DNA from 3 places in the Alteromonas nitratireducens genome. Region 2 is predicted to be linked to each of the others. Evidence: predicted binding sites of a transcription regulator. Region 2 holds the regulator's gene; each other region holds the start of a gene.
What was found. Region 2 encodes FliA, which starts transcription of late flagellar genes. Its sites were predicted from a motif close to CTAAAGNTNNNNNNNNNNNNGCCGATA; they were not measured.
Positions count from the first base shown of each region.

Region 1: AB1N33_RS08455 (flagellar protein MotY) is a predicted target of FliA. The motif match lies at 1,619-1,645, and genes of this name have one in related genera.
Region 3: AB1N33_RS01735 (VC2046/SO_2500 family protein) is a predicted target of FliA. The motif match lies at 1,385-1,411, and genes of this name have one in related genera.

Region 1 is NZ_JBFNPK010000007.1:107,329-110,611, forward strand. Features, by position in the region: gene glpQ (glycerophosphodiester phosphodiesterase) at 1-682, shown strand, start outside; gene AB1N33_RS08455 (flagellar protein MotY) at 688-1,494, opposite strand; gene rnt (ribonuclease T) at 1,769-2,410, shown strand; gene AB1N33_RS08465 (peroxiredoxin) at 2,469-3,074, opposite strand.
Region 2 is NZ_JBFNPK010000004.1:50,460-53,742, reverse strand. Features, by position in the region: gene flhF (flagellar biosynthesis GTPase FlhF) at 1-535, shown strand, start outside; gene AB1N33_RS05210 (MinD/ParA family protein) at 532-1,398, shown strand; gene AB1N33_RS05205 (RNA polymerase sigma factor FliA) at 1,395-2,123, shown strand; gene cheY (chemotaxis response regulator CheY) at 2,163-2,546, shown strand; gene AB1N33_RS05195 (protein phosphatase CheZ) at 2,581-3,283, shown strand, end outside.
Region 3 is NZ_JBFNPK010000001.1:388,391-391,673, reverse strand. Features, by position in the region: gene trhO (oxygen-dependent tRNA uridine(34) hydroxylase TrhO) at 1-784, opposite strand, end outside; gene AB1N33_RS01735 (VC2046/SO_2500 family protein) at 871-1,353, opposite strand; gene AB1N33_RS01730 (response regulator) at 1,484-3,121, shown strand.

The DNA of each region.
Region 1 (3,283 bases), on a different contig from region 2:
GAAAACCCTGCGCGTCCACGAGCGCACTAACCCGCAGGGCAAACCCGTGTTCCCTCACCGTTTTAGCGCGACCGGCGTTGATTTGCGCATCGCCACACTGGATGAACACATTCAGCTGATTCAGGAGCTGAACCGGCTGCGCAACACCGAGATTGGCTTCTACATTGAGATAAAATCGCCCGCATTCCATAAAAAGCACGGACAGGACATCAGCGCCATAGTGCTGGATACTGTAAAGCGTTTTGACCTGCTGTCTGCCAATGCCAGGCTGTTTCTTCAGTGCTTTGATTTTGCTGAGATCAGGCGACTACGACAGGAATTCGGCTATACCGGTCAGCTGGTTTTCCTGATTGGCATCGGTAAGGACTACGACGTCTATCGCACACCAGAAGGTATTCAGGGCCTGACCGGGCTGGTCAATGGCATTGGACCGGCTTTAGTTACCATGCTGCCATCAGGGCTAAACGAGACGCCTGTGCCGCCGGCATGGGTGAATGAGGCCAACAAACAAGGTCTGCTGCTTCACCCTTACACCTATCGTCACGACGTACTGCCAGCCGATATCGATGCGGGCGCGCTACTTGGCGTGCTTATCAGCCAGTTTGGTATTGACGGGATTTTCACCGATCAGGTGCCGCCCATCATGACTCTGCTTGAGCAGGTTTCTGCGCCGTCTCCCTGACTGGCTCAGGACTTAGACAGTCTGACCACAACCCGGCGGTTCTGCGCGCGCGCGTCGCTGGTGTTGTTGGGTGCGATGTGACGCTTCTCACCGTGGCCCGTGACCTCAATGCGATCTGCAGGCACCCCCATCGAGGTCAGGTAGTCTTTAACCTGATTCGCCCGGCGAATGGATAACTGCTCATTGTTCCAGCGACCACCATAACTGTCGGTGTAGCCATCAAGCAGGACCAGTTCAAGATCGCTGTCCTGTTTAAGGTATTCGCCAATCATACTGAGCCGTTTCTCTGCATATTTGGTGAGTTCCGTGCTGTTCTTCTCATAAGACAGTACGGTGTAGGCGATGTCCTCAAAACTGTATGGCAGCAGGTTGGAGACGCAGTCTATAAAGGCACGGTAGGACGGCGTAAAATTACTCGCATTCAGTGCGACACTGACTTTGTCGTAGCGGTTATACCAGTCCTGATAGAAAATCGTTGGCCAGTAGCCTTTTTCCAGTTCTGAGAGCATGGTCCAGGCGGCGGTCTCTGGCAGATCACCGTTGTACTGGGTACGTAACGTCATATCGGCAATGGGCTTAGGCACTTTGCCTGGCATCCAGGTTGGCGGCACCGAATACACTGCGGCAACACCGAAGCGCTTCGGTAACAGGCGCATATCCAGTTCAAACTCCATGTTGAGCTGCTTGGATGCGACACTGGTAAACAGGGCGTCACCGTAACCCGGTACACTGTGCGATAACGTACACTGCAAACGTCCGTCACGACTGACAGCCCAGTCAGATGACTCTACCGGCGCAGCGTACTGACGCATGGAGGCCGATACAGCAGTACTGAAAATTACGGTTCCTACTAGCAGCGTTCTGATTATCACGGATGTAGCCCTTCACTTCTTGACGATATGAAACCAGTGCAGTTTTTTTCCTGCACTCTCTGGTTATCGTCTTCTGGTCAGAAAAGTTTAATGTGTTCTGCGCCGGTTCGCCAGCCCGTGCGGGCTGGATACTTCCGGACGAACCTGTAATAATTGCCGGCTCTCGCGCCGTGTAAACGACGCCTGTTATCACAGCCACCAACGTAAGAGTTATATGCCTGAAAAAACCAACACGTTATCCGCCAGATTCAGAGGCTATTTCCCGGTCATCATTGACGTTGAAACAGCGGGGTTCAACGCAGCTACCGATGCCCTGCTGGAAATTGCAGCGGTGACGGTAAAAATGGATGAGCAAGGCATTCTGGTGCCCGATCAGACGTTTCATCATCATATTACCCCCTTTGAAGGTGCAAACCTTGAACCCGCTGCACTGGAGTTTAATGGCATCGATCCTCACTGCGCGCTGCGCGGTGCTATCGCTGAGAGCGAGGCAATGAAAGCACTGTGCAAAGGCGTACGCAAAGCGCAAAAAGCGGCAGACTGTCAGCGTTCTGTGATCGTCGCACACAACGCAACGTTCGATCAGGGATTTGTTAATGCAGCCATCGAGCGCTGCAATATCAAACGCTCCCCTTTCCATCCATTCGTCTCGTTTGATACGACGACACTGGCTGGCCTGGCGGTGGGTCAGACGGTTCTTGTTAAAGCCTGTCGCGCGGCAGGCATTGAATTCGATCAAAAAGAAGCGCACAGCGCACTGTACGACGCACAAAAAACCACCGAGTTATTCTGTTATATCGTCAATCGCTATAAATCACTGGGGGGCTGGCCGCTGCCGGCGCCAGAGTCAGACTGACTCCCCTTGCATATAAAAAAGCCCGGCATCAGCCGGGCTTTTCGTATCTACAGGACGCTTACAGCTTGTCCGCTTCCTCTGCCAGGTACTTAGCCACACCTTCCGGAGAGGCATCCATACCTGATTTACCTTCTGTCCAGCCTGCCGGACAAACTTCACCGTGCTCTTCATGGAACGCCAGCGCGTCAACCATACGCAGCATTTCATCGATGTTACGACCCAGTGGCAGGTCGTTAACAACCTGGTGACGAACCATACCTTCTTCGTCAATCAGGAAAGAGCCACGGAATGCCACACCGGCCTCCGGATGCTCAACATCATACGCCTGGCAGATTTCATGCTTCACATCAGCAACCAGGGTGTATTTAACCGGACCGATACCGCCCTGGTTAACCGGTGTGTTACGCCATGCGTTGTGAGAAAACTGAGAGTCGATAGACACGCCGATAACTTCAACACCACGCTTCTGGAACTCTTCGTAACGCTTGTCGAACGCAATAAGTTCTGACGGGCAGACAAAGGTAAAGTCCAGAGGGTAGAAAAACAGCACAGCTTTTTTGCCTTTGATCGCTTCTGCAAAGTTGAATTCATCAACAATTTCGCCGTTTCCTTTCACTGCGGCGGCGGTAAAGTCGGGAGCCGGACGGCCAACTAATACACTCATTTTACACTCCAATTAATGGTCATTATTGTTTTGATTCACCACAGCCGTGCGACGCAATGCAACAACATGGCTGGCAGCACGCGGCTCTGGTGGAGTAACCCCACGAGTATTATTGGTGCTTATTTACGAATAACAAGGTCGATACTGACACAATCTGGTCTGATGACGAAAAACCCATCACATTGCGCATATTTCCAACACAAAAAAAA
Region 2 (3,283 bases):
CGATACGTATCGCATCGCTGCATTTGAACAGCTTGCGACCTACGGGAAGATTATTGGCTGTACAGTGCGCAAGGCACAAAGTACTGAAGAGCTGGCTGATCTATTGTTCCAGTTACGTCATAAGCGTCTGATACTGATTGATACCGCCGGATTCAGTCAGCGTGACAGCCGCCTGATCAAGCAGCTGAAACAATTTGACAGCGGTCAGATGCAGCCGGTGAAAAAATACCTGGTTGCTCAGGCGAATACCCAGTATCCGGCGCTGGAGCGGATTATTCATGCGTACGATCCGGTCAAACTGGATGGCTGTATTTTCACCAAACTGGACGAGTGTTATTCACTCGGGGAAGTACTGAGTGCGTCCATAGAACATCAGTTACCGGTCAGTTATGTGACGGATGGTCAGAAAGTACCTGAAGATATTAAAGTTGCAGATGCAAAATCTCTCGTATCTGCGGCTGCAAAGCTTTATAAAAAGTATGGTTTGAATCATACTAGTGCTAATAATGAAGTTAACGCAGCACAAGCAGTATGATCGACGATCAAGCGAGTAGCTTACGAAAGATGAAGCAATCAAGGTTAATCAAAGTTATAGCAGTCACCGGAGGTAAGGGAGGCGTAGGGAAAACCAATATTACGCTGAATACCGCTATTGCCATGGCAAAGCAGGGTAAGCGTGTGATGGTTTTGGATGCTGACCTTGGACTTGCCAACGTAGACGTCATGCTGGGCCTCAGGGTCGAGAAAAACCTGTCTCATGTGTTATCGGGTGAATGCACGCTTGATGAGGTGCTGGTCACCGGCCCTCACGGCATTAAGATAGCACCGGCGACGTCGGGCACGCAGTCAATGGCGGAGTTGTCTCCGACAGAACACGCCGGGCTGATCAGAGCATTCAGTGAACTGCGTTCGCAAATTGATGTGCTGATCGTCGATACGGCAGCAGGCATTTCAGACATGGTGCTGAGTTTTTCCAAAGCGTCTCAGGACATTATGGTAGTGGTGTGTGACGAACCCACATCGCTGACCGATGCTTATGCCCTGATCAAAATTCTCAATCGTGAGCACGGTGTATTCCGTTTTAAAGTGGTCGCCAATATGGTTCGCGACGTACGTGAAGGCCAGGAATTATTCAGTAAGCTGTCAAAAGTCACAGGCCGGTTTCTGGATGTTGCACTGGAACTGGTTGCTACCATCCCGTTCGATGAAAACATCCGGCGTGCGGTGCGTAAACAAACCGCGATTGTGGATGCCTTCCCGGGGTCGCCAGCGGCTGTCGCCATTACACAACTGGCGACTAAAGCGATGTCCTGGCCCATCCCTGAGCAGCCTGGTGGACATCTCGAATTTTTCATTGAACAATTGGTTTCAGGTAAAGTAGCGGGAAATCAACGTTGAACAGCAAAGCAGCAGCGTATCAGCAACAAACTGATAAGTCGCAACTTGTCGAAAGACACGCGCCGCTGGTGAAACGGATTGCACACCACCTGATGGCAAGATTACCGGCCAGTGTACTGGTCGATGATCTTATTCAGTCAGGCATGATCGGATTATTAGAAGCGGCCAGGAATTTTGATGGCAGTAAAGGTGCCAGCTTTGAGACCTTTGCTGGTATTCGTATTCGTGGTGCGATGTTAGATGAAATACGAAAAGGTGACTGGACACCGCGTTCTGTTCACCGCAACAGCCGTGCGATTACGGATGCCATTGCACAGGTGGAAGGTGAGACCGGTCGCGATGCACGTGACGCGGAAATTGCCGCAAAAATGAATGTCAGCCTGCAGGATTATCACCAGATGCTGAACGAGGTGAATGCAGGAAAACTGGTAGGAATTGAAGATCTTGGCGTGTCTGAAGATGTCATTACGACCGAACAAAACCGGGGAAATGACACGCCATTGGAAGATTTGATGCAAGGCGCTTTCCAAAAAGCACTTGCGCATGCTATTACTACGTTACCCGAGCGGGAAGCGATAGTGCTGTCTCTGTACTATGATGAGGAACTGAACCTGCGTGAAATTGGTGAAGTGCTTGAAGTCAGTGAATCCAGAGTCAGCCAGATACACAGTCAGGCCATGTTAAAACTCAAATCACGAATGAAGTCGTGGCAGGCTGATGAATAACCAGACAAACCATTAATTACACCCTCACTGGAGGCCATTTTGGACAAGAATATGAAAATTCTCGTGGTTGACGATTTTTCTACCATGAGACGTATCATAAAGAACCTGCTCAAAGATTTGGGTTTTTCCAATATCCAGGAAGCGGATGACGGCAATACGGCATTGCCAATGCTACAGCAGGGCGATTTTGACTTTGTTGTGACCGACTGGAATATGCCGGGTATGCAGGGTATTGACCTGCTGCGCGCCATCCGTGGTGATGACAAACTGAAGCATCTGCCTGTCCTGATGGTAACGGCAGAAGCGAAGAAAGAACAAATTGTTGCGGCTGCGCAGGCAGGCGTTAACGGTTACGTTGTTAAACCCTTCACGGCAGCTACGCTCAAAGAAAAACTCGACAAAATCTTTGAACGTTTAGGCTGATTCAGGCGTTCCTGAAAAGAATGAGGAAGTCCGAATGTCCAAAGAGGTAAACGTTCCGATTACGCTGGATGAAGCTAAACAGCTTGTTGCGTATCTGGAAGCGGGCGACACGGCGTCGGCCAATGCCATCCTGGAAGCAGCCTCGATGAAAGAGTCGATAGAGCTGTTTGAAGAGGTGGGTAAGCTGACGCGTCAGCTTCATGACGCCCTGAACAATTTTCAGCTTGATGAGCGAATCGTCAATCTTGCCAACGACGATATTCCCGACGCCCAAAGTCGGCTGACATACGTTATTGAAGAAACGGAAAAGGCGGCAAATACCACTATGGATGCCGTCGAAGCCAGTATGCCTATTGCCGAAACGCTGTCTGAGCGCATCGACAAGGTGATGCCAGACTGGAAAAAACTCATGAACCGTGAAATCGAGTTGGGTGAGTTTAAGGCGCTGTGCACGGATATTGATCAGCTGCTTGAAGATGCGTCAGTACAGTCAAGCAAGCTGACCAGCCTGCTGACGGAAGTGCTGATGGCGCAGGGCTATCAGGACCTGACCGGTCAGGTTATCCGTCGTGTGATCGATCTCGTCAAAGAGGTGGAAGACAGCCTGGTAAACATGCTGACCATGTTTGGTGAGCCGGATGCACAGGTAAAAACTAAACCATCTCAAAAAGTTACCGATAAGATTGAAGCAGAAGGACCAATCATCGATGCACAGAACCGGGATGATGTTGTTTCAG
Region 3 (3,283 bases), on a different contig from region 2:
CATATTTGTCGCTTTGCTTGTCTTCTTCGGTGATCGGAAGACGACACGCGTAACACTGGTCATAGATACTTTTTTCAAGGTCGTGATTAACTGCAACCCGATTGTCAAAAACAAAGCAGTCGCCTTCCCACAGAGACTCTTCTTTAGGCACATCTTCGAGGTACTGCAGAATGCCTCCCTCGAGGTGGTAGACCTCCTCAAAGCCCTGCTCTTTCAGATACGCGGTGGACTTTTCACAGCGGATCCCGCCGGTACAAAACATCGCAACTTTTTTGTGCTTTTCAGGATCCAGCGTATTTTTCACATACTCAGGAAACTCACGGAATGTCTCTGTCTTCGGATTTACCGCGTGTTTAAACGTACCAATCTGAATTTCGTAATCGTTACGGGTATCAATGACCATGACCTCAGGATCGCTGATGAGCGCGTTCCAGTCTTTGGGCTTAACATAGGTACCTACCGTTCTGCGGGGATCAATACCTTCTACACCCAGAGTAACAATTTCTTTTTTCAGTTTTACCTTGGTCCGGTAAAACGGCTGGGTTTCATGAAGTGATTCTTTATAAGAAATGGGATTAATCCGCTCATCCTGATTCAGATAAGCAAGTAAGGTATCAATGCCTTCACGGCTGCCGGAAACGGTACCGTTAATGCCTTCTTTCGCGAGCAGCAGAGTACCTTTGATACCGTTTTCTTCCATGGTCTGAAGTAGTGGCTGACGCATGGCTTCATAATTTTCGAGCGCAACAAACTTATACATTGCGCAAACAACGTACTGGGTCATAGTCTTTTTTCACCTTTGCTGATTGGAACGTAAAACCAGTGCAAAATGCGGCGAGGACTATACCAAACCCACAAACAATTATCTACTCAGGCCGCCTCGAACGCGCGCGCCTGCTCGATAACTTCCTCCAACAACGTATTATCCTCCTCCAACACTGGCATTGCCTGCTGCAGTCGCTGACGGGTGGCCAGGCTACAATTCGCCAATACGTCATCAGGAATACGTTTATGGTCATTGTACATACTAAGAGGCTCGGGGCAGCAGGTCTCGAGTAACAGCACATCCCTGCTGTGGCGGGAGTTCAACAGGGATGACTTTTGATGCGAGGCCCGGAACGAGCTGTCTGACGCCTTTAAGGGTGGGCGTCGGTAAGTATTCAGCCGCTCAGGAAAGCGGTCGTCAGTAACGCGGGCTTCAGCAACCGGCGTGATAGAGGGTCTGCCAACATTGGCACCATACTGAAGTGACAGGTACAATGAAAACAACGCGCCGTTACCGGCGGCGTCAGCAAATTTCCCCTGCCACTCCAGCCGTGACGGGAAATCCAGTTGTTCTGCCTGTATCGCCATCGTATTTATGCCTCACCTGTCATAGTGTTACTATCGTTTGGCCCGCCAATTTCTTTAGAGTTTCTTGCTTGTGTGACCATTTTCATGAATCATGAGGCGGTATTAGATGCACGGGATGTTCGTCACTTTCATGAAGTTTTCTGATAAGCACGTATTAATCATTGAAGATCAGAGACCCTTTCTGCTGCTGTTGCGTGGCCTGCTCAATTCGATGGGTGCCGGAAACGTAATGACAACCTCGTCTGCCGAAAAAGCGTTGTCGTTGTGCAGAAAACAAAAATACGACGTCATTGTCTGTGACCTGCATCTTGGCAGTGACCGGAAAAACGGATTTGAGCTGATAGAAGAACTTCGCGCCCGCAAACTGATTAAACCCTCTACGGTGTTTCTGATTATCAGCGCCGATAGCGCACGTCCTGTTGTTCTTGGTTCTATTGAGCGTCGTCCGGATGACTACCTGATTAAACCATTTTCTCAGGCTCAGCTTAAAAGTCGTTTGCATCGCGCCTGGCAAAAACGCCAGTTTTTACAGCCAGTATACGCCGCTGTGTTTGACGAAGACTGGGCAACCGCCATCACTGAGTGTGAACGACTCAAATCAACCGATTCACCATATCGCCGGTCATGTGAGCAGTTGCTGGTAGAACTCTACTGGCAGGTTTCTAAGCCTGAAAAAGCTATGGAAGTGCTGGCGGATTATGAGCGCGGTACGCCTGTCATGTGGGCACAGATCGCGCTAGGCAAAACCTATCTGCAGCTTGGTAACCCACAAAGAGCAGAAGAGCTGGCCCAGGAAGTGATTAGCAGAAACCGCTTTAATGCCGACGCCTACGATATTCTCGCGCAAAGTGCCAACCGCCTGTCTGACGGTGAAAGCGCGATAGCGGCAATTCAGCAGGCCATCAAGCTGTCTCCTTATTCCATTCCACGCCACTTCAGTGCCTGCCGGATAGCGCGGGACAATGACGATTACCGCCTGGCGTCAACCTCCAGTCAGGCTATATGGGATTTATCCAAGCGAACGGTTCACCATAATCCGGCTTACTGGTGCGGTTACGTAAGAAGTCTGCTGGACGTGGCGGAATACACCGATGAAAAAAGCACGCGCAACCGCTATCAACAGGAAGCCCTGCTGGTTACGCAACGGGGTAAAACCGATCCCTATCTCATGCGCAGTGAAAGCGACTTTGATGTGAGTATTTTCGAAAGTATTGTGACTGCTCGCGTTAATGCCATCGACGGTAAAATGATTGATGCGAAACGACACCTTGCAACATCCCAGGTTGCGATTGAGAAAAAATACGACGAGCCGCCACTGACTCTCATCCCGGACAGCATGAAAGTTATGCTGGATATCGGCGAGTTTGATGATGCCATGAAATATCAGAGTATTTTAAAGCGGAACCAGGCAGAACTGGATGCGAATAGCATTTACCTGATGGAACGGGAAGCACGAAAGTCAGCGCAAAAGCAGTCTGCGTACCAGAAGTTTAATAAAAAAGGCATGCAGTTTTTTCAGGAAGGAAAATATCAGCAAGCGCGGGAAGCCTTTAGTCAGGCGTTAAGCTTTGCCCCGGTAAATACCGGCGTGGCGTTAAACCTGCTGCAATGTCTGCTTAAACTGCTGGGGCAGAACGACAAACCCGAACCCACGCTGGTCCAGGAATGCCGGCGACTTAACAAGTTGTTTGACGATGTACCGTTACGTCGCCAGCATCAGACAAAATATGACGAAATAAAGGACGCACTTTACCGCTATATTCGCTAACGTTGTGTGTGTTTGCCGCACTCAGGGTTGGCGATATTGGCCAAATTATTGCGCACCTCACTTATCCGACAGTCGTATCAAGGCAAAAGAAAAACCTATCCTTTTGAATAATAAAGATAAATTATAGTGGTGCGTTTCATGCTTAAGTCGATGTACCGTGAC